3 regions of the Streptomyces sp. NPDC001889 genome follow, and region 3 is predicted to be linked to each of the others. Evidence: riboswitches for the same ligand, from Rfam matches in the RefSeq annotation. Region 3 holds a riboswitch; each other region holds the start of a gene.
What was found. Region 3 has a riboswitch for guanidine ahead of ACWCRA_RS34795 (agmatinase family protein). Riboswitches for the same ligand answer to the same signal wherever they lie in the genome.

Region 1: linked by a shared signal. The riboswitch ahead of ACWCRA_RS32525 (DMT family transporter) and the one ahead of ACWCRA_RS34795 (agmatinase family protein) in region 3 are both predicted to bind guanidine.
Region 2: linked by a shared signal. The riboswitch ahead of ACWCRA_RS27360 (DMT family transporter) and the one ahead of ACWCRA_RS34795 (agmatinase family protein) in region 3 are both predicted to bind guanidine.

The regions. Positions count from the first base shown of each region.
Region 1 is NZ_JBSFER010000036.1:12,794-20,211, forward strand. Features, by position in the region: gene ACWCRA_RS32510 (sodium:solute symporter) at 1-1,267, opposite strand, end outside; gene ACWCRA_RS32515 (PucR family transcriptional regulator ligand-binding domain-containing protein) at 1,441-3,255, shown strand; gene ACWCRA_RS32520 (DMT family transporter) at 3,372-3,728, opposite strand; gene ACWCRA_RS32525 (DMT family transporter) at 3,728-4,042, opposite strand; guanidine-III (ykkC-III) riboswitch at 4,060-4,124, opposite strand; gene ACWCRA_RS32530 (acyl-CoA dehydrogenase family protein) at 4,313-5,470, shown strand; gene ACWCRA_RS32535 (acyl-CoA thioesterase) at 5,475-6,410, shown strand; gene ACWCRA_RS32540 (DUF6056 family protein) at 6,472-7,418, opposite strand, start outside.
Region 2 is NZ_JBSFER010000025.1:39,059-46,476, forward strand. Features, by position in the region: gene ACWCRA_RS27355 (transglycosylase domain-containing protein) at 182-2,599, shown strand; gene ACWCRA_RS27360 (DMT family transporter) at 2,717-3,037, opposite strand; guanidine-III (ykkC-III) riboswitch at 3,069-3,127, opposite strand; gene ACWCRA_RS27365 (GroES family chaperonin) at 3,283-3,654, opposite strand; gene ACWCRA_RS27370 (DUF3618 domain-containing protein) at 3,720-4,040, opposite strand; gene bcp (thioredoxin-dependent thiol peroxidase) at 4,209-4,676, shown strand; tRNA gene ACWCRA_RS27380 (tRNA-Leu) at 4,837-4,920, shown strand; gene rdgB (RdgB/HAM1 family non-canonical purine NTP pyrophosphatase) at 4,994-5,596, opposite strand; gene ACWCRA_RS27390 (hypothetical protein) at 5,721-6,104, opposite strand; gene rph (ribonuclease PH) at 6,228-6,968, opposite strand; gene ACWCRA_RS27400 (PTS glucose/sucrose transporter subunit IIB) at 7,047-7,280, opposite strand.
Region 3 is NZ_JBSFER010000051.1:594-8,011, forward strand. Features, by position in the region: gene ACWCRA_RS34775 (VanZ family protein) at 1-280, opposite strand, end outside; gene ACWCRA_RS34780 (hypothetical protein) at 676-909, shown strand; gene ACWCRA_RS34785 (hypothetical protein) at 1,464-1,751, shown strand; gene ACWCRA_RS34790 (EF-hand domain-containing protein) at 1,982-2,515, shown strand; guanidine-III (ykkC-III) riboswitch at 2,671-2,737, shown strand; gene ACWCRA_RS34795 (agmatinase family protein) at 2,749-4,038, shown strand; gene ACWCRA_RS34800 (non-ribosomal peptide synthetase) at 4,150-7,418, opposite strand, start outside.

The sequences.
Region 1 (7,418 bases), on a different contig from region 3:
CGGCGCCGCCGACGGCGACGGCGGCCAGCGCGCCCTGGACGGTGCCGCGCTTCCACAGCAGTCCGCCGAGGATGGGGACGAGGAGTCCGCCGACGAGGAGGTTGTACGCCACGGTCAGCGCCTCGACGACATCGTTGAGGGCGATGGCGATGGCGATCACGGCGACACCCATGACGAGGATGAAGACGCGGTTGCCCCGGACCTCGTCGTGGTCGGCGGCGGGCGCGTCGCGGGAGGTGAGGCCGCGCAGCCGGGACCAGATGTCGTTGTTGGCGACGGTGGCGCAGGCGATCAGCGCGCCGGACGAGGTGGACATCACGGCGGCGAGCGCGGCGGCCAGCACCAGCCCGCGCACCCCCATGGGCAGCTCGTCCCTGACGATCAGCGCGAAGGCGTCATCGGGGTTGTCGAGGTCGGGGTAGAGCACCTTGGCGGCGGTGCCGATCATCGCTCCGGCGATGGCGTAGACGAGACAGTAGGTGCCGGCGGCGGCGCCGCCCCAGCGGGCGACCTTGTCGCCGCGCGCGGTGAAGACCCGCTGCCAGATGTCCTGTCCGATGAGCATGCCGAAGGTGTAGATCAGGACATAGGTGAAGATCGTCTCGCCGCCGATGCCGAGCGGCGCGAAGTACTCGGCGGGCAGCTCCGACCTCATCTCGCTGAAGCCGCCGGCCTTGACGACCGCGATCGGCAGCAGGAGCAGCAGGATGCCGACCGTCTTCACGACGAACTGCACCATGTCGGTGAGGGTGATCGACCACATGCCGCCGAGGGTGGAGTAGGCGACGACGACGGCCCCGCCGAGGATGATGGAGAGGGTCCGGTTCAGGTCGAAGATGACATCGAAGATCGTGGCGTAGGCGATGGTCGAGGTGACCGCGAGCATCAGGGTGTACGCCCACATCACCACGCCCGAGATCACCCCGGCCCGGCCGCCGTACCGCAGATCGAGCATCTCGGAGACGGTGTAGACCTTCAGCCGGGCGATCCGGGCGGAGAAGAAGACGGAGAGGGCGAGGAGTCCGAGGCCGATGGTGAAGACCATCCAGGCGCCGGAGAGGCCGTGCTTGTAGCCGAGGCCGACGCCGCCGATGGTGGAGGCGCCGCCGAGGACGATGGCGGCGATCGTGCCCGAGTACATCCAGGGGCCGAGGCGGCGTCCGGCGACGAGGAACTCGCTCTTGGACCGGGCTCGGCGCATGCCCCACCAGCCCATGCCGAGCATGGCGGCCAGATAGACGACGATCACCGCGTAGTCGACAGCCATCGGATTCCCTCCCTCTCTCGCGTCGCCCGGGCCGGCCGGGTGGGCCGGATCGGGCCGGGCCGATCGGCCGGGGGCGGCCCGGGTCTCGTTGCCCCCTGACGGTAGGTGGCCGGAAAGCGGCGTTGAAGTGTACGTTTCCTCCATATTCGATGACGCCGATGGATGGACTGTCCATGCCGGATGCCACAGCGCTCCCTCCGACCCCGCCGGTCCCGCTGACCGCGCTGCTCGCCCATGAGGAGCTGGGGCTGCGGCAGATCGCCGGCCCCCGGGCGGCGGAGGCGGGCACGGGGGCGGCGGTGCACTGGGTGCACACCTCGGAGATGGCGGACCCGTATCCGTATCTCCTCGGCGGGGAGCTGCTGCTGAGCGCGGGGGTGCTGCTGGCCGACCCGGAGCTGTACGTCCGCCGGATCACCGCCGCGCGGGCGGCGGCGCTCGGGTTCGGGGTGGCGCCGGTGCACGACACGGTCCCGGCGGGGCTGATCGAGGCGTGCGACCGGTACGGGCTGCCGCTGCTCGAAGTGCCGCCGAGGACGACCTTCACGGCGGTGGCGCGGGCGGTGTGGCGGCTGATGGCCGAGGAGCGCCACCGGGAGCTGCGCCGGGTGACGCGGGCGCAGCAGGGTCTGGCGACGGCGGCGGCCCGCCCGGACCCGGTCCCCGCGGTCCTCGCCCAGCTCGCGGCGCACCTGGGCGGCCGGGCGGTGCTGCTGAGCCGCGCGGGCGCCGAACTCGCCACGGCCGGCCGCGCCCCCGGCCCCGCCGCCCGCGCGGCCCTGCTCGCCCTGGCCCGGGTGGTGAGCCCCGCCCGGGAGGCGGCCCCCGGCCGGGAAGCGGCCCCCGGCCGGGAAGCGGCCTCCGGCCGGGAGAGCGGGCCCGCGCCGGGTTCGCCGGGCGCCCGCGCCACGGGTCTCCCGGCGCCGGGGAGCGCCGGCGGTCCCGGCGCGGAACGCGCGCGGCGGGCGGCGCCCCCGCACACGTCTCCCGGTCGCCCCGGGCGGGAGGGCGGCCCCGAGGCGGGCAGCGCCCCGGCACCCGGCACCCCCGGGGACGGCACCCCGCCGGACGGCACCCGCCCCGGGAGCGGCCCGGCCGCCGGCGCGCCGGCGGCCCGCGCCCCCGGGAGCGGCGGCGAGGCCCGGCACGCCCCCGGCAGGGGGTCCACCGGGCCCGTGCCCGCGTCCGCCAGCGACACCGTCGACGGGGTCCATCTCAGCGCCTACGCCCTCGCGGGCGGCGAGGGCCTGGTGCTCGGGCTGGCGAGCCCCGGGCGGGAGGCCGGGGACCACACGGTCGCCGGGGTCGCCGTCGTCCTGCTCTCGCTGCTCACGGCCGAGCACCAGGGGCTCGACAGCGCCGGTCGCGGTGCGGCGCTGGTACGGCTGATGCTGGGGGCCGGGGCCGTGGAGGCGGCCCGGCTGCTGGGGTCGGAGCGGTGGACGGTGGTGCACGCGCGCGGCGGCGGCCCCGCCCCGCTGGCCGCGCCCGCGCTGGGGGCGGCGCTCGGGAGCGCGCTGGTGGACACGGGCGAGGACGGGACCGTACGCGTACTGCTGCCGTCGCCTGCCGCCCCCGAACCGGCGGCGCGGCCCGGCTGGGTCCTCGGGGTCAGCGACCCGGTGGAAGCGGAGCATCTCGCGGCGGCCGACGCCCAGGCGGCGCAGGCCCTGCGCCGGGCGCTGGCCACCGGCCGCGGCCTGGTCCGCCACCGGGGCACGGGGCCGGCGGCGCTGCTGACCTGGCAGGAGGCATCGGCCCACGCCCGGCTGCGCCTCGCCCCGCTCACCGGCTCCCCCGCGCTCGTCGAGACCCTGCGCGGCTGGCTCTCCCTGCACGGGAGCTGGGACCGGACGGCCGCGGCGCTGGGTGTGCACCGCAACACGGTCCGCCAGCGCGTCGCGCGCTGCGCGGCGCTCCTGGGCGAGGACCTGGACGACGCGGACGTACGGATGGAGCTGTGGTTCGCCCTGCGCTCGCTCCCCTGAGCCCGGCCCGCCGCCCCGGGACCCCCGTGAACCCCCGGAGCCCCCGGACAGCGAAACAGCGGTGCCCGCCGGCCCGGCCCTCGCGGACCGGCCCGGCGGGCACCCCGGGTGTGGTTCTACGCCTCCGGCAGCCGCTGTTCGGCCTTGGGCCCCGGCTTGGTCTTGACGAACTTCAGGCCGATGACGCACAGGATGATCCCGCCGAGGAACAGCCCCTTGAGCACGGAGGCGGGCTCCTCACCGGTGAGCATGGCGTAGAGGACCGTCAGGGCGGCCCCGACCCCGATCCAGACCGAGTAGGCCACGCTGATCGGAATCCGGCTCATGGCATAGGCGAGACCCGCCATGCTGAGCGCCAGCCCGACGAAGAAGACGACGGCGGGACCCGTTTTGCTCAGTCCGTCGGAGAGACCGAGGGCCGTGGCCCAGACGGCCTCGAACACGGCACTGATGAGAAGAATCGCCCAGGGCATCAGCTGACCGCCTTCAGTCCGACGACACAGCCGATGAGGCCCAGCAGCAGGACCACCCGCCCGGTGGAGGCGCGCTCCTGGCCGGTCACCATGGCCCAGACGGCCGTGAGCACCGCTCCGATGCCGACCCAGACGGCGTACGCGGTCCCGGTGGGAAGGCTCTTCATGGCGAAGGCCAGACCCGTCATGCTCGCCGCGAGGGCGACACCGAAGACGACGGTCGGAATGGGGCGCTTGAAGTTCTTGGACGCGGACAGCGCTGTGGCCCAGACGGCCTCCAGCACTCCTGATACGACGAGAATGAACCACGCCATGACGGAACCGACCTCCCAGTGGCCAGTCTTGTCGCTGAGCGGGTACTGATCCGTCGTCCGCAGGCCCCATCGGGGGCCTCACCTCCTTGTATAGCACAGCGGACCGGCGCTCCGGCCGTCCGCCCGCGGCGCCGGCGGGTGCCTCCGGTCACTGTGATGTGCGCGGCTTTCCCTGGACAGGGGCGGTAACCGCCCGGTAACTTCACTCTCCAGCCTGAGCAAGCGCTTAGTCGTGCGCCCGCTCACCCCAATCCGCCCAGGGAGGCGTCCGTGCGCCGCAGCGTCTACAACGAGGACCACGAGGCATTCCGGGAGACCGTCCGCGCCTTCATCGAGGCCGAGGTCGTGCCCGTGTACGACGAGTGGTACGCGGCGGGCCAGGCGCCCCGCGACTTCTACACCAAACTCGGCGAGCTGGGCATATTCGGCATCGAGGTGCCGGAGGAGCACGGCGGCGCGGGCCAGGAGTCCTTCAAGTTCCAGGCGATCATCTCCGAGGAGACCGCCCGCGCGGGCGTCTCCTTCGGCGGCTCCGGGGTGCATGTCGCGCTCTGCCTCCCCTACCTCCTCGCGTACGGGACACAGGAGCAGAAGAAGCGCTGGCTCCCCGACTTCGTCTCCGGCGCGGCGATGTACGCCATCGCCATGACCGAGCCCGGCACCGGCTCGGACCTGGCGGGCATGAAGACCACCGCCCGGCTCTCGGACGACGGCTCGCACTACCTCCTCAACGGCTCGAAGACCTTCATCACCGGAGGCGTCCACGCGGACCGCGTCATCGTCTGCGCGCGCACCGCCGCCCCCACGGAGGAGGACCGCCGCCACGGCATCTCGCTCTTCGTCGTGGACACCGCGCTGGAGGGGTACGCGGTCGGCCGCCGGCTCGACAAGCTCGGCCTGAAGACCTCCGACACCGCCGAACTCTCCTTCACCGATGTCAGGGTCCCGGCGCGGGACCTGCTCGGCGAGGAGAACCAGGGCTTCTCCTACCTCGGCCAGAACCTCCCGCAGGAGCGGCTGGCCATCGCGGTCGGCGCGTACGCCCAGGCGTCCGCCGCGATCCGCTTCACCCAGGCGTACGTCCAGGACCGCACGGTCTTCGGACAGCCGGTGGCCGCCTTCCAGAACACCAAGTTCGAACTGGCCGCCTGCAAGGCCGAGGTGGACGCGGCGGAGGCCGTCGTCGACCGGGCCCTGGAGGCGCACGACACGGGCGAGCTGTCGGCGGCGGAGGCGGCGTCCGCGAAGCTCTTCTGCACCGAGGTGGCCCACCGGGTCATCGACCGCTGCCTCCAGCTGCACGGCGGCTACGGCTATATGAACGAGTACCCGATCGCGCGGCTGTACGCGGACAACCGGGTCAACCGGATCTACGGCGGGACCAGCGAGGTCATGAAGTCGATCATCGCCAAGTCCATGGGGCTCTAACCCCTTGGCCGGCCCTCGGAACAACCTCCCGGACAACCTCCCGGACAACCCCCCGAACAGCGCCCTGGACGAGCTGCTCGATCTGCTGGACGTGGAGCGGATCGAGCGGGACATCTTCCGGGGCCAGTCGCGCATGGCGCTCGTGCCCCGGGTGTTCGGCGGCCAGGTCGCCGCCCAGGCCCTGGTCGCCGCGGGCCGCACCGTCCCCGGGGAGCGCCCGCCGCACTCCCTGCACGCGTACTTCCTGCGCGCCGGCGACCCGGGCGCGCCCATCGTCTACACCGTCGACCGCATCCGCGACGGCCGCTCCTTCACCACCCGGCGGGTGGTCGCGGTCCAGCACGGCCGGCCGGTCTTCCATCTGTCGGCGTCGTTCCAGGTGTACGAGGAGGGCCTGGAGCACCAGTCGGCGATGCCGGCCGCGCCCGACCCGGAGTCCCTGCCGACGGCCGCCGAGATCCTGCCGTCGTACGCGGCCAACTTCACCGGTCCGGACGTGGTGGAGAAGCTGCTCAGGGCGCGGGCCGCGGTCGATCTGCGCTATGCCCAGCCGCCCCCGTACGGACAGGTCGGCGAGGAGCGCGAACCGCGCTCCCAGGTCTGGTTCCGCACCACCGGGAAGCTGGTGGACGATCCGCTGCTCCATGTCTGTCTGGCCACCTATGTCTCGGACATGACGCTGCTCGACTCGGTGCTCCTGGCGCACGGGCGCGGCGGCTGGGCGGTGGGCGATGTGGTGGGCGCGTCGCTGGACCACGCGATGTGGTTCCACCGGCCGTTCCGGGCGGACGAGTGGCTGCTGTACGACCAGGAGTCCCCGACCTCCTCGGGCGGGCGGGGGCTCGGCCAGGCGCGGATCTGGACCCGGGAGGGGCGGCTGGCGGTGTCGGTGATCCAGGAAGGGGTCGTCCGGGTGCCGCGCCCGGACCGGGGGGACTGAACCACCGCCCGGACCGGAAGGGCCGGTTGGGGGCGGGCGGGCCGTTGGGGGCGGGCGGCGCTCAGGGCAGCCGGTGCCCGTGGGTGACCCGTTCCACGCCGTAGTAGTCGGCGACACAGCCGGCGGGCCAGCTCCCGTGCTTCCCGAACGGCTCGCCCATCGCGGCGACCGAGGTCGGTGTGTACGGAAGGGTCTCCGCGCCGCCCGCCGCCTGGACCCGCATCCACCGGTCCTGACGGTCCCAGGCGCGGGCCCGCGCCTCCATCTCCCCGCCGAGCTGCCCGAGGGGGACGGCGAGCCCCAGACAGCAGACGGCGCCGGCCGCCACCCCGGCCGCTCCCACCGCCCGGGGCGTCCGGGCGGACCGGGCGCGGGCGCGCACCGCCCGTCCCAGCAGGGTCCCGGCGCCGACGAGCAGGACGACGTACAGCAGCAGGTAGTCGTTCCAGGCCCGTGAGACGGTCGCCGTCCCCGCGCCGAAGACGGGGTAGGCGATCACGGTGCAGAGGTAGCCGGAGACGAGGAAGGCCGCCGCCCCGGCGGCGGCGAGCGTCCGGCGGTGGACGAGGACCACCGACGGCCCCGCCCCGCCGCCCCGGCAGACCAGCCCCAGCACCACCCCGGCGGCGACGGCGCCCAGGTACTGCCAGGTGGTGAGGAGGGTGGCGAGGATCTGCCCGAAGGCGTCGAGCGCACCGGTGAGGGACTCGGGGGCGAACATCGAGGCGTTGGCGCCGTACCGCTCCCGGCGGTTGCGGGAGCCGGGCGAGGCGAGCAGCACCACCGTCCCGGTGGCGGTCCCCGCGAGACCGGCCAGACACCAGGCCCGCGCGTATCCCCGCCGGACCCCGGTGACGAGCCGGCGGCCCAGCGGCAGCACCGTGCCGAGCACCACGAACCCGACGACGGCCGCCGCCTCCGAGAGGGTGGCCAGCAGGGCCCCCGCCAGGAACACGGCGGCGAGCGCGGCCCGCCGGCCGGAGCGCGTCCGGGCGAGCAGCAGCGGCA
Region 2 (7,418 bases), on a different contig from region 3:
AGCCCGGGTGCCCGCTTCGGAGAACAGCCGCGGAGAACCGCCGCGGAGACCGCCACGGAGAACCGCCTCAGAGCACCAAAGCGCCCGAGCCTAGTCCCGGCGGCGAGCGGTCCGCGACGTATTTATGGGTGACGGGGCGACGGTACGGGGGATATCCAGGGGAAAAGTGCAGTATGGGGCCATGAGTGAGGAGCCACAGCGACCGGGCTGGTCCGCCAGGGACGCGACCGCGCCCGGGCCGGGACCGGGACCGGAGCCGGAACGGAAACGGTCCCGCGCCCGCCGGCCCCGGCGCACCGGATGGCGCCGGCTGGTCCCCACCTGGCGCATGGCGCTCGGCGGGGTCCTGCTGCTCGCACTGCTGCTGATCGGCGGCTTCGCCGCGGGGTACGCGCTGGTCCACATCCCGTCCGCCAACGCCGCGGCCACCGCCCAGTCCAATGTCTATCTGTACGAGGACGGCAGCCAGATCGCGCGCGACGGCGAGATCAACCGGGAGAACGTCGACCTGGCGCGGGTGCCCCTGACCGTCCAGCGGGCCGTGCTCGCCGCCGAGGACCGCGACTTCCACTCCGAACGGGCCGTGGACCCCCAGGCCATGGTCCGCGCCGCCTGGAACACCCTCACCGGCAAGGGCAAACAGTCCGGCTCCACCATCACCCAGCAGTACGTCAAGAACTACTACCTGGGCCAGGAGCAGACCATCTCCCGGAAGTGGAAGGAGTTCTTCATCTCGATCAAGCTCAGCCGGGAGCAGAGCAAGAGCGAGATCCTCCAGGGCTACCTCAACACCAGCTACTTCGGCCGGAACGCCTATGGCATCCAGGCCGCGTCCCAGGCGTACTACGGCAAGGACGTCGCCGAGACCGACACCGCCGAGGGCGCCTATCTCGCCACCCTGCTCAACGCGCCCAACGCGTACGACACCGCCACCCACCCCGAGAACCGCTCCGCAGCCGTCGCCCGCTGGAACTACACGCTCGACGGCATGGTGAAACAGAAGTGGCTCACCCCCGCCGAACGGGCGAATCTGGTCTTCCCCGAGCCCCGGCGGGCCAAGCCCGCGAACGGGCTCTCCGGGCAGCGCGGCTATGTCGTCCAGGCCGTCGAGGAGTACCTCACCGCCCACCGCGTGCTGGACGAGAACACCCTCGCCGCCGGCGGCTACCGCATCACCACCACCCTGGAGCGCGCCAAGCAGGACGCCTTCGTCCGCGCGGTGGACGACCAGGTGATGGACCAGGTGGACGGCGAGGCCCGCCCCGCGGACCGCAATGTGCGGGTCGGCGGCGTCTCGATCGACCCCGCGACCGGGGAGGTCGTCGCCATGTACGGCGGCGTCGACTACACCCGGCAGTACGTCAACAACGCGACCCGCCGGGACTACCAGGTCGGCTCCACCTTCAAGCCGTTCGTCCTCGCCGCCGCGATCGAGCACGGCTCCCGCACCCAGGACGGCCGGCCCATCACCCCGTACACCGTCTACGACGGCACCGACAAGCGTCCGGTCCAGGGGTGGAGCGGGAAGCGGTACGCCCCCGAGAACGAGGACGGGACCTCCTACGGGCCGATCACCGTCACCGAGGCCACCGACAAGTCCGTGAACGCGGTGTACGCCCAGATGGCGATGGACGTGGGCCCGGCGCGGGTGCGGCAGACCGCGATCGGTCTCGGGCTGCCCGCGAGCACCCCCGACCTCACCGCTTCGCCGTCCATCGCGCTCGGCCCGGCCACCGCGAGCGTGCTGGACATGGCGGAGGCGTACGCCACCCTCGCCAACCACGGCCGGCACGGCACGTACACGATGGTCGCCGAGGTCACCAAGGACGGACAGCCCGTGCCGCTGCCCGAGCGCCGGACCCGGCAGGCGATCAGCCGGGAGGCCGCCGACACGACCACGGCGGTCCTCCAGAGCGTGGTGGCGGGCGGCACCGGCACGGCCGCCCAGTCGGCGGGCCGCCCGGCCGCGGGCAAGACGGGGACGGCGGAGGAGGACCGGGCCGCGTGGTTCGCGGGCTACACCCCGCGACTCGCGACCGTGGTCGCGGTGATGGGGCAGGACCCGGACACCGGTGCGCAGAAGCCGCTGTACGGGGCGCTGGGGCTGCCGAGGATCAACGGCGGCGGGGCACCGGCGCGGATCTGGGGGCAGTACACCGGAACGGCCCTGGCCGGCAGCGAGATCGTGGAGTTCGAGCTGCCGGCCCCGGCGGGGGTGCCGGAGCCGATGGCCTCGCCGGGGCCGGCGAGCCCGGGGGGCACGGCCCCGGTGCCGGGCTCCGGCCGGCCGCTGCCGGCGATGACCCTCCCGGCACCGCAGCGGACACCGGGCGAGAGCCCCGGGGTGCCCGGGGAGCCGGGCGCGGGTCCTCCGGTGCCGGGCCCCGGGGGGCCGGGCGCGGCGATCGGCGGGCTCGGTGACATCGCCGGAGTGGACGGGATCGGCGGCGCCGAGGGGACCGAGGGCGCGGACGCGCTGGGCGACGCGGTGCTCAACGGGCTGCCCGAGCCGGGCGACGGGGGCGCGCCCGGCGCGCCGCGGGAGGAGCCGGGGCCGGCGGGTCCCGAGGGATCGCCGCAGGCCACCGGCCCGCAGTGACCGGCGACCGCTGGTGACCGGTGCGGGTCACCAGCGGGCCGGGGAGGGACCCGGCCGCCACAGGGGGGGAAGCGGGGCGGCCGGGAGCTGGGGGTGGGCGCGGGTACGGGGGCGGGGTCAGTGGCCGGAGGTCGCCTTGAGGCCGACCACCGCGACCAGCAGCAGTGAGACGAAGAAGATCCGGGCCGCGGTCACCGGCTCGTTCAGCGCCACCATGCCGACGATCGCCGCACCGGCGGCGCCGATGCCGACCCAGACGCCGTACGCGGTACCGATCGGCAGCGTCTTGGCGGCCTGCGCCAGCAGGACCATGCTGGTGACGATCCCCGCGCCGGTGAACACACTCGGCCAGAACTTGGTGAAGCCCTCGGTGAACTTCATCCCGATCGCCCAGCCGACTTCGAGGAGACCGGCGACGATCAGGAGAACCCAGGCCATGACACACCTCCGACGACGGGGACTTCCACGGGGTGCGTCGTCTTTACGGGGCCCGGTACGGCGCGTCTCGTCGGGGTGTGCCCACCGTAACAAAAACGGGGCCCGGGGGCCGGTGAGTTGGATCACCAGCCCCGGCGGGCCCCGACAGCGCCCGGGGCGTCTCTTTCGGATCGTGCCGGGGCTCGCGAGCCCCGGCACCGGACCCCGCTCACCGATCCGGCCCGACCCGACCCGAGGGAAACTCCCTAGAGGTAGAGGCCGGTGGAGTCCTCGGAGCCCTGGAAGCGGTCGGCCGCGACGGCGTGCAGATCGCGCTCCCGCATCAGGACGTACGCGACCCCCCGCACCTCCACCTCGGCACGGTCCTCGGGGTCGTACAGCACCCGGTCGCCCGGCTCCACGGTCCGCACGCTCTGTCCCACCGCCACCACCCCGGCCCAGGCGAGCCGGCGGCCGACGGCGGCGGTCGCGGGGATCACGATGCCCCCGCTGGAACGCCGCTCCCCCTCCGGGATGTCGGTCCGCACCAGCACCCGGTCGTGCAGCATCCGGATGGGGAGCTTGTCGTGCTGGGAGCCGTGCTCCTGGGTGCTGTGTTCATGACTGTTGGCGCTCACGCTCCGAACCTACCCGCCCCACGGGGCCGCGGTGCCCGCACGGCCGCCGGCAACGCGGGCCCCGCTCACCTCCGGTCCTTGCGGGAGGAGACGGCGAGCAGCCCCACCACCCCCACGACCAGCAGCGCCACCGGGACCACCCGCTCCAGCCGGGGCGCGCCGTCCTCGGAGACGAACTTCGAGCGCACGTCCGAGACCGTGCGGTTCAGCACCGCGAAGGCGCGCCCGGTGGTGCGGTCCACCTTCTCGCTGACCTTCGCCCTGGCGTCGCCGATGACGGTGCTCGGGTGCACCCGCACCCCGATCTCATCGAGCGTCCCGGCAAGCTGCTCGCGCCGGCGGACGATGTCCGCCTCGATCTGCGCAGGGGTCCTCGCGTCCGACACCGCGCTGCCTCCGTGGTCGTGATCCGTTACCTATGCCATCGACAGTCTGTCAGCTCAGCCGCGCCCACACCCCACGGCACCCCTATTACGCTCGACGCCGTACACCCGCGTACACCCGCACGGCGCGGCATCCGCCGCCGTGCGCGGCCCGGTCCGACGAGGAGAACCATGAGCGAGCGACTCCAGCCCGGCGACACCGCCCCCGCCTTCACCCTGCCCGACGCGGACGGCAACGAGGTCTCACTCGCGTCCCACCGGGGCCGGAAGGTCATCGTCTACTTCTACCCCGCCGCCCTCACCCCCGGCTGCACCAAGCAGGCCTGCGACTTCACGGACAATCTGGAACTGCTGGCGGACGCGGGCTACGACGTCATCGGCGTCTCCCCGGACAAGCCGGAGAAGCTCGCGAAGTTCCGCGAGAAGGAGGCGCTGAAGGTGACCCTGGTCGGCGACCCGTCGAAGGAGACGCTGGCCGCGTACGGCGCGTTCGGCGAGAAGAAGCTGTACGGGAAGACCGTGACCGGGGTGATCCGCTCCACGGTGGTCGTGGACGAGGAGGGCCGGGTGGAGCACGCGTTCTACAACGTGAAGGCCACCGGGCATGTCGCCAAGATCATCAAGGATCTGGGGATCTGAGGGGGCCGGGGCCGGGGGCCGGGGGGCCGGGGGGTCCGGGAGGGCCGCCCCGGCTGCCGGGCGGTCACCGGCACCTGGCTCCGGGGGGAAATCGCCGCACGTGGAGCGGCCTCCCCCCTGCCCACCGCTGCCGCCCGCCCGCTAACATGGCAGGCGGCCGGCGGCCGTTGCTGAACTGGTATAAGCGAAGGTTTTAGGTGCCTTTGGACGCAAGTCCATGTGGGTTCGAATCCCATCGGCCGCACGCACCGGTGAATCGAAGGCCCGACCCCCGCTCTCCGGGAGCCGGGCCTTCGGTCTGTCCCGCCCCCGGAGGGTCAGCCCAGCAGCTCCGCGATCACCGGGACCAGGGCGCGGAAGGCCTTGCCGCGGTGGCTGATCGCGTTCTTCTCGTCCGGGGTCAGCTCCGCCGCCGTGCGGGTCCCGCCGTCGGGCTGGAGGATCGGGTCGTAGCCGAAGCCGCCCGCGCCGGCGGGGGCGGTGCGCAGGGTTCCGGGCATCCGTCCCTCGGTGACGCGTTCGGTGCCGTCGGGGAGGGCCAGGGCCGCCGCGCAGGCGAAGTGGGCGGCGCGGTGGGGCGGGGCGATGTCGGAGAGCTGGGCGAGGAGGAGATCCAGGTTCGCGGTGTCGTCGCCGTGGGTGCCCGCCCAGCGGGCGGAGAAGATTCCGGGGGCGCCGCCGAGGACGTCCACACAGAGGCCGGAGTCGTCGGCGACGGCGGGCAGTCCGGTGGCGCGGGCCAGGGCGTGGGCCTTGAGGAGGGCGTTCTCGGCGAAGGTGACGCCGGTCTCCCTGACGTCGGGGACCTCGGGATAGGCGTCGGTGCCGACGAGTTCGTACGGCAGACCGGCGTCCGCGAGGATGGCCCGCAGTTCGGTGATCTTCCCGGGGTTGCGGGTGGCGAGGACGATGCGTGTCATACGCCGATTATCCGGGCCCGCGGATCGGCGGGGATCCGGGGCCCGGGTCGGTGGGCGGACGTACGGACGGGCGGGCGTCGGGGCCGGCCGGAGACCGGGTCCGACGCCCGCCCGCCGGCGGTCGTCAGGGGCTGCAGACCTTGGTCATCTCGGAGGCCGCGTCGGTGACCGGGCTGATGTCGGGGGTGGCGTCGCCGCCCTCGATCGACTTGCGGACGTTGTCGACAGCGGTGTTGAGGTCGTCGGCGGCCTTCTTCACATCGGCGTTGTCGGACTTGTCGCTCAGCTCCGACAGCTCCTTGTCGATGGAGTCGAGGGCTTCGCGGGCCTGGGTCGGGTCCTCGGCCGCGCTTCCCACGGCCTGGGTGAGCTTCTCGACGCTGCTGGTCACGGCCTTTGCCGTGTCGACGCAGTCCAGAGCCTTGTCGATGGCGCCACAGCCGACTGCGGCCGGCAGGACGAGAGCTGCGGTGACAAGAGTGAGTGCGATACGGCGGCGCGCGGCCATGGAACGTGTCCCTCCCGGACGATCTGGCCGGGCACACGGTTGAGCCCGTGTGCCCGTGCCACTAACGACGCCCATAGGGGCGTTCTTGGTTGCTTCTTTACCCGGCTTTACCCGGCGGGGTGGTCAGCCGGCTTCCCCGGTGCCGGCGAGGGCGTCGCGCTGGAGCGCGGCGAGGTCGGCGCAGCCGCCGGCGGCGAGGTCGAGCAGGGCGTTGAGCTCCGCGCGGTCGAAGGGCTCGGCCTCGGCGGTGCCCTGGACCTCGACGAAGCGGCCGTCGCCGGTGCAGACGACGTTCATGTCGGTGTCGGCGCGCACATCCTCCTCGTAGCAGAGGTCGAGGAGCGGGGCGCCGTCCACGATGCCGACGGAGACGGCGGCGACGGTCCCGGTCAGCGGCTTGCGTCCGGCGCGGACCAGCTTGCGGCCCTGGGCCCAGGTCACGGCGTCGGCGAGGGCGACATAGGCGCCGGTGATCGCGGCGGTGCGGGTGCCTCCGTCGGCCTGGAGCACATCGCAGTCGAGGACGATGGTGTTCTCGCCGAGGGCCTTGAAGTCGACGACGGCGCGCAGGGAGCGGCCGATGAGACGGCTGATCTCATGGGTGCGTCCGCCGATCCGGCCGCGCACGGATTCGCGGTCGCCGCGGGTGTTGGTGGAGCGCGGCAGCATCGAGTACTCGGCGGTGACCCACCCCTCCCCGCTGCCCTTGCGCCAGCGGGGCACGCCCTCGGTGACGGAGGCGGTGCAGAAGACCTTGGTGTCGCCGAAGGAGATGAGGACGGAGCCCTCGGCGTGCTTGCTCCATCCGCGCTGGATGGTGACCGGGCGGAGCTGTTCGGGGGTGCGGCCGTCGATTCGAGACATGGCGTTGAGCCTATCGGCTGTAAGGAAGGGCCCCGCTCGCCGTGGAGCGGGGCCCTTCCGCGGGTCAGCGGCCGCCGGTCACATCATGTCCTCGATCTCGGCGGCGATGGGGTCGGCGTCGGTGCCGATGACGACCTGGATCGCGGTGCCCATCTTGACGACTCCATGGGCGCCCGCGGCCTTGAGCGCGGCCTCGTCGACGAGGCCGGGGTCGGCGACTTCGGTGCGGAGCCGGGTGATGCAGCCCTCGATCTCCTCGATGTTGTCGACTCCGCCGAGCCCGGCGACGATCTTCTCTGCCTTGCTGGCCATGCTCTTCTCCCTGCGTGTCAAGCGGCGCCCGCACCGGGCGCTTCGCGCTGCTTCGGCCCACCAGCGGTCCGGTTTGCCACGGTAACGCACGGTTGGCCCATCTTCACGGGCGGGTAACCGCCGCGTACCGAATGATGA
Region 3 (7,418 bases):
CCAGCACCATCACCACGGCGGCCGACAGCACCACCCGCAGCATCCGCAGCCGGCGCGCCACCAGGACCGGCAGAATCAGTCCGAAGGGCACTCCGAGCAGCAGATTGCCGCCGATCTGTTTGCAGGCGGCGAGGAAGGTGTACTCCTCGGCGTACTGTCTCAGCGAACGGCCGGGCTGGAGATTGGCCCCGGCGATATCGGCGGACGCGGTGGACGGAGTCAGGGTCAGCCGGGCGAGCACGATCGAGAACCCGACCAGCGCGACTGCCCCCAGAGTCATGATCAGCAGCCTCAGGGCAGTCCTTCTCCGTGACATCCGGGGGGATGTGGAGCGTTCTCCGGTCATGTGTCGCGGATGCCCCGCCCGGGCGCGATCAGGCCCTCCTCTCCCCATGAATGTCCGCGTCCCCGTCCGCGCACCCTCCCCGCCGTCCCGGTACGCGCGCGAGAGGGCGCAGGGCGGGGAGCCGCGCGCTGTCCCCGGATGATCCGGATGCGCCATCCGACCGCATCACCCCAGTTCGAAAGCGTTTCAGGTCTACTGGTGTAGACCTCTTGTGCCCTGTGATCGGCCCCGCTACGTTTCTGCTTGCCCGTTCCGGATCTTCAACCGGAGCGGCTCGCACAACTCCTGATGGCACACCACATCACCGCTCGGACAAGGGAGTTATGTTCATGAGAATGCGTCTCGGGGCCATCGCGGCCACCGTCTTCGCCACCGCCGCACTCACCCTCGGCAGCGCCTCCTCGGCCTCCGCCAGCATGGGATTCTGGGTCCACAGCCACCACGCCTCGCAGGCCGCCTGTCAGGCGGCCGGTGAAGCACTCCGGCCCCTCAACGGAGCGCTCTACCTCTGCAAGCCGTTCTCCGGGAAGGTCGGCGTCTACGAGCTGTGGGTCCGTTACTGACCGTCGCCGCCCCTCAGAAGAGAGCCGTCCTCCCCGGAGGGCGGCTCCGCCATGACCCGGCGCCGGTGTCGCGGCCCGCCCCGGACGGCCCCTGACCGCCCGCGGCGGCCCGGGCGGGGAACGCCACCGCCAGATCCGTGAGCAGCGCCTCGGCCCCTGGCGCGCGCGGGCGCCGGCCGGAACAGCGCGAACAACCCAGGGAAGATCTCCCCACCCGGCACAGGAGTGCGACAGCGTCGCCCGCGCCCAGGGGACTCCGCCCGCGCGGCCCGGAACAGCGCGCCCCTGCCGACCGACGGAACGCGGGGCACGGACCCGCGCACGGACCGGGTCCGGCCGTGGACAGGCGGCGAGTCAGGGATCGCGGCATCCGGGTCCGCCCCGGCGGGACCCGCTGAACGCCCCCCACCCCCTCGATGTGACGCCCGGCCACCGCAGGCGCCCTCCGCGCGTGCCGCCCCTGGCCGCCCCGCCCGCCTTTCCCGCTGTCGGACCGCTCGGCGCCAGGAGTACGATCGGCATATCTGAACGCGTTCAAATACGAGGAGCAGGTCATGTCCGAGCGGACCGTGCCCGACCCCGCCGCGTCACCAGCCGTTCTCCTGGGCCCCACAGCGCTCTTCTTCGGCGTCGTCTCCGTCCTCGGGACAGCGGTGCCCCGGCTCTTCTTCCTCACCCCGTTCACCGCGCTCGCCGGCGCGCTCGCCCTCACCTTCGGAATGACGGGCGTGCGCTACGGACGGCGCGGCGTCGGACGGCTGTGGGTCGCGGCGGCCGGGGCGGTCCTCGGTCTCCTCGGGTTCGGCGCCTTCATGAGCCTGCTCATCGCGTTCGCCGCCTAGGGAGTTTCTTCCGGATCAGGCAGGGCGAGCCCGGCCGGCGACGGGGCACGGGCTCCCCCGGCGGCCGGCCCGCCGCCATCCGGTGGCCCTGTGCCGCGTGTTCACCCAATCCGGTGGATTGAGCCAGGGGCGGCCGAAACCCCCGGGCGGAGGGACCACAGTGGAGGACAACACCACTCCCCGGCGGGCCACTTGATGGCATCCCGGCTTCATGAGAGGCAGCACCTTCGATGCGGACGGAAGCGCTCAACCGGGTCCAGCTCGTCTTCACCCTCTTCGACGCCAACGGCAACGGAGTCCTGGAGGCGGAGGACTTCACCTTGATGGCGGACCGGGTGCGGGCCGCCGTCCCCGGCGCGGAGCCGACGGCGCAGGAGGCCGTGGCGGTGGCGTTCCGGCGGTACTGGGAGACGCTGGTCGGCGAGTTGGACACGGACGGCGACGGCAGGGTCGACTTCGACGAGTACGTGGCCTGCGTGCTGGCGCCCGAGAAGTTCGACGGGGCCGCCGCGGAGTTCGCCGCCGCTCTGTCCACCGTCGGCGACCTGCGGGGCGACGGCCGGGTGGGGCGTTCGGAGTTCACCGCCCTGATGCTCGCGATCGGCTTCGCTCCGGCCAACATCGAGGCGCTCTTCGACGCCCTGGGCCCCGACGGGGAGGACCGCGTCGCCTCCGGCGCCTGGGACGCCTCCATCCGTGAGTACTACCGCCCCGACGCCGACGGCACCGTCGGCGATCTGCTGGTCGCCCTCCCGGCAGGCTGATCCGCGCGCGCCGGGCGGCGGTGGCGCGGGCGCGCGACACAACGGCACCGCCGAAACGCCCGTGGCCGGGAGTGGACGCGCACTCCCGCCACGGACCACATGCCGTCTACACCGGGTGTGCCCTGAACCGTTCGCGCTTCGGTGCTATGGTGCCGGTGAGGTGCTATCAGAGCGCCCGCCGACGAGGGTGGCCGTACCGGTTCCGCGTAAAGACGGCCTCGTTGGAGGCTGAAATGCCGAAAACACCCGAGCCCCGTGAGCAGGACATCACCACGGCATCATCGGGGAACGACTCTCCCCCCGAGGACCGGGGCACACCGCCCGGTTCCGGCCCCGCACACGCACACCCGCACTCCCACGCGCACAGCCACTCCCACAGCGACGCCTTCGCCATGAAGGAGGGCAGGTGGGCCCAGGACGCCGAACAGCGGATCTCGCTCTTCCGGCACGACGAGGAGATCGAGCGGGGGCTCGCCTTCGGACTGCCCGGATCGCCGACACTCGTCGACAGGACGATTCCCACGTTCTCCCGCGGTGAACTGCCGCACTTCGCGGGTGAGCGGGGAACCTTCCTCAAGACCCCCTTCCTGGAGGACGTCAACCAGGTCGAGGACGCCGAGGTCGCCGTGTTCGGGGCACCTCTCGACTCGGGTGCCACCTACCGGCCCGGGGCCCGGTTCGGACCGCAGGGAATCCGGCGGTCGACGAATCTGTTCGGCACCTACTGCTTTGAACTCGGTGTCGATCTGCGCGAACAGCTGAACATCGTCGACATCGGCGACGTGTTCACCATCCCCGGCAATCTGGAGAAGTCGTTCGACCAGATCAGCCAGGCGATGGCGCATGTGTACCAGCGCGGCGTCTTCCCGGTCATCCTGGGCGGTGACCACTCCATCGGATATCCGACGATCCGGGGAATGACGCCGTACGTCGACGGGAACATCGGCATCATCCACTTCGACCGGCATGTGGACACCCAGGAGACCGACCTGGATGAGCGCATGCACACCACGCCGTGGTTCCACGCGACGAACATCAAGAACGCCCCCGCGACGAACCTCGTCCAGATCGGCATCGGCGGCTGGCAGTCGCCACGAGCCGGCGTCAAGGTCGGGCGTGAGCGTGGCACCACCATCATCACGGTGGGGGATGTCGAACGGGTCGGTATCGAGAAGGTCGCGGAGATCGCGCTGGAGACGGCGTGGAAGGGCGCCAAGGCGGTGTACCTCTCCTTCGACATCGACGTCATCGACGCGGGCTTCGTGCCCGGGACCGGCTGGCCGGAGCCGGGCGGACTGCTGCCGAGGGAAGCCCTGAACCTCATCAGGATGATCTCGGCCCCCGGTCTCGCCGGACTGGAAGTCGTCGAATGCGCTCCCCCGTACGACTGGGCGGAACAGACGGCGCTGCTCAGCTCGCGCGTCATCCTGGACTCCCTCGCGGTCCTGGTCCGGGAGGGCCACCTCGGGAGGAAGGCGGCCCTGCGGGACCGGCACGCCTGGGGGCCGAGAATCGCGTCCTGACCCGGGTCGTTCGGCGGGAGGCGCTCGCGAAGGCCTCCCGCCTGCCCGCCGCACGGCGCGGTGGCGGCCGGGCCGGCGGGGCACGCGTGCCCCGCCGGCGGTGCGCGGCGGTTACCGCGCCGGTGGCGGCAGGAAGCCCAGCCGGATGAACGAGGCGACCTGGGCGGCGAAGAGTTCGCGGTCCATCCGCGGGGGGACGACACCGCTCCCCCGCAGCGCCTCCCGGGTGCTCGTCGCGTCGAAGGCCACGCCGTCGCCGTGCGGTGTCCCCCCGCCGGCCGCCCCCGCCGGCAGCAGGGGAAGCAGCGGGAAGGCCGTGTTGGCGGCGTCGCTCTCGACGGCCCGGCGCCACTCCCCCAGCGGGACGCCCTCGATGGCGTAGCCGAGCGAGCGCAGCCACCCGACCGTCCGGGCGAGGGAGAGCCGGTGCCCGCTCGCCAGATGGAAGGTGCGGTTCGCCGCGCGGGGATCGCGGGACAGGGCGACGACGGCCGCGCTGACATAGTCCACGGGAACCAGGTCGAAGCCCTCCACCAGGTCCTCGGGGGCGCGGCCCGCCTCGACGCACCCCTTGAGCAGGAGCCAGAGGTAGTCGGAGGTCTGGCACAGACCCGTGTCGGACGCGCCCCAGATCCGCGAGGGACGGTAGACCGACACGGGCAGTCCGCGTTCCCGCGCCCGCTCCAGCAGTGTTTCGGCCGCCCACTTGCTCTGGGCGTAGCCGTTCCGCAGGCTCGCGGCCGGAGGCAGTGGCTCCGTCGGGGGTACGGGGCCGCCGCCGGGAGCGCGGCCCGAGTGGACCCCGACCGTCGAGATGTGGTGCAGGGGCACCGTGCGGTGGAGCGCCGCCAGCCGGAGCACCTCCGCCGTGCCGTGCACATTGGCGGCCCGGAGCTGCTCGTACGAGTGGGCGAGGTTCACCGCGGCGCCCGCGTGGTAGACGGCGTCGACGCGGCGGGCGAGCCGGTCGAAGGTGTCGGCGGTGAGGCCGAGCCGCTGCCGGGTCAGGTCTCCCGGCACGGCCGCGATCCGGTCCGTGAAGTCGTCGTGCCAGAGCCCGTATCCGTCGAGCGCCGCGCGCAGCCGCTTGGCGCCGGTGGGCGCGTCGCAGGCGCGGACGAGGCAGTGCACGGTGGCGTCGGTGGTACGGAGCACTTCGGCGAGCAGGAAGGTGCCGAGGAAGCCGGTGCCTCCGGTGAGCAGGACCCGCTCGGGGCTCGCCGGTGGTGTCCGGCGCGCCCCGGACGCGGGGACGATCCCGGGGGGCAGTTCGATGTCGCCGCTCAGGTCGGGCAGGGCGGGCCGGTGCGCGGTGCCGGCCAGGAGTGCGGCCATCCGCCGGACCGTCGGCGCCGCGAAGAAGGACGCGAGGCCCAGCCGTACGCCCCACTCCTCGTGCACCCGGAGCAGCAGCCGCACCACGAGCAGGGAGTCCCCGCCGACGGAGAAGAAGTCATCGTCCACCCCGATCCGTTCCACGCCGAGGACCTCGCGCCAGATGGCCGCCATGCGGCGTTCCGGTTCGGTGGCCGGCGGGGCGGTCGCCGTTCCGGGCGCTTCCCGTCCGTCCGGAACCCGCCCGGGGGCGGAGAGCGCGGCCCGGTCCACCTTGCCGCTGGGGGTGAGGGGGAGCCGGGGCAGCGGCAGCAGCAGGGAGGGGACCAGGGCGTCGGGCAGCGACTGCCGCAGGGCGCCGCGCAGCCCTTCCGCGTCGGGGGCGTCCCGGCCGGCCGGCACGTAGTGGGCCACGAGCCGGGTGGTGCGGGCGGCGGAGACATCGGCCGTGACCACGGCGTCGGCGACTCCGGGGACGGCCTTGACCGCGGACTCGATCTCGCCGAGTTCGACCCGGTGGCCCCGGACCTTGACCTGGCCGTCGCGCCGGCCGTGGAAGACGATCGTGCCGTCGGGACGGAAGGAGCCCCGGTCGCCGCTGCGGTACAGCGTGGCGGGGCGGGAGGTGAACGGGTCCCGGACGAACTTCCGCCGGGTCAGCTCGGGCCGTTCATGGTAGCCGAGGGCGACGCTCTCACCGCCGATGCAGATCTCGCCGACCGCGCCGGGGGGCACCGGGGAGAGCTGTTCGTCGAGGATGAGGATGCGCGCGCCGGGCAGCGGGCGCCCGATGTCCGCGCGGTCCGGCCAGTGCTCGGGCGGGCCGGTGAGCCGTCCGGCGGTGACGACATGCGTCTCGGACGGGCCGTACTGGTTGTCGAGCACGGCCGCGGTGTTCACCGTGAAGAAGCGTCTGACGGCCGGGGTGAGGAAGAGCTGCTCGCCGGCGCTGATGACCTCGCGCAGGGCGGGGCAGGGCCGCCCGCCGGTGGACGCGGCGTACTCGGCGAGCTGCTGAAGGGCGACACAGGGGAGGAAGATCCGCTCGATGGCGGCGTTCTCGACCAGGGCGAGCAGCGCGGCGGGATCGCGCCGCACGGCCTCGTCGACCAGGACGAGGGTGCCGCCGGCGGCCCAGGTGGCGAACAGCTCCTGGAAGGCCACATCGAAGCTCATGGGGGCGAGTTGCGCGGTTCGTCCGGTGCCGCTCCCCGTCGCGGAGGAGCGGCGGACCTGCTGGTCGACGACGGCGGCGAGCGTGCGGTGGGGCAGCACCACGCCCTTGGGCCGGCCGGTGGAGCCGGAGGTGTACACCATGTAGGCGGGGTCGTCGCGGTGGATGTCGCGCGGCAGCTCCCCGAGCGCGCGGTCGCCCCGGGCCGCCGCCGGGGCGCCGGCCCGTGCCTCGTCCAGGGGGAGCGGCCGGACACCGGCCCGGCCCGCGAGGCGGTCGTGGAGGGGGCCGCGGTCCGTCAGGACCACCTCCACCCGGCTGTCGTCGAGCATGAAGTGGAGCCGTTCCGCCGGGTAGGACGGGTCGAGGGGGACACAGCAACCGCCCGCCTTGAGCACCGCGAGCACGGCGACCGGCAGATCGAGGGAGCGCTCCAGCAGCACCCCGATCCGGCCCCGGCCGTGTCCGTCCGCGACCAGTCTCGCGGCCACCGCGCCGGCGGCGGCGTCCAGCTCCGCGTAGGTCAGCCGCTCGCTCCCGTGGACGGCCGCCGGAGCGTCCGGGGTGCGCGCCGCCGCGCGGGCGAACGCCTCGTGCGCCAGGGGCGCGCCGGGGGTGGCGGCGGGGCCGTGGGCCCAGGTCCCGGTGACCCGTGCGCGGTCCTCGGCGGTGAGCGCGGTCAGCTCCGCCACGGCCGTGTCGGGGCGGGCCACGGCGTCCGTCAGCAGGGCGAGGAAGCGCTCGGCGAGGCGCCGGCCGGTGGCGGGGGTGAAGAGGTCCGCCGCGTACTCCAGCCGGCCCCGGTAGGTGCCGTTCTCCGGGACGAGGTGGACGAAGACGTCGAACTTCGCCGTTCCGTTGTGCGGGTACA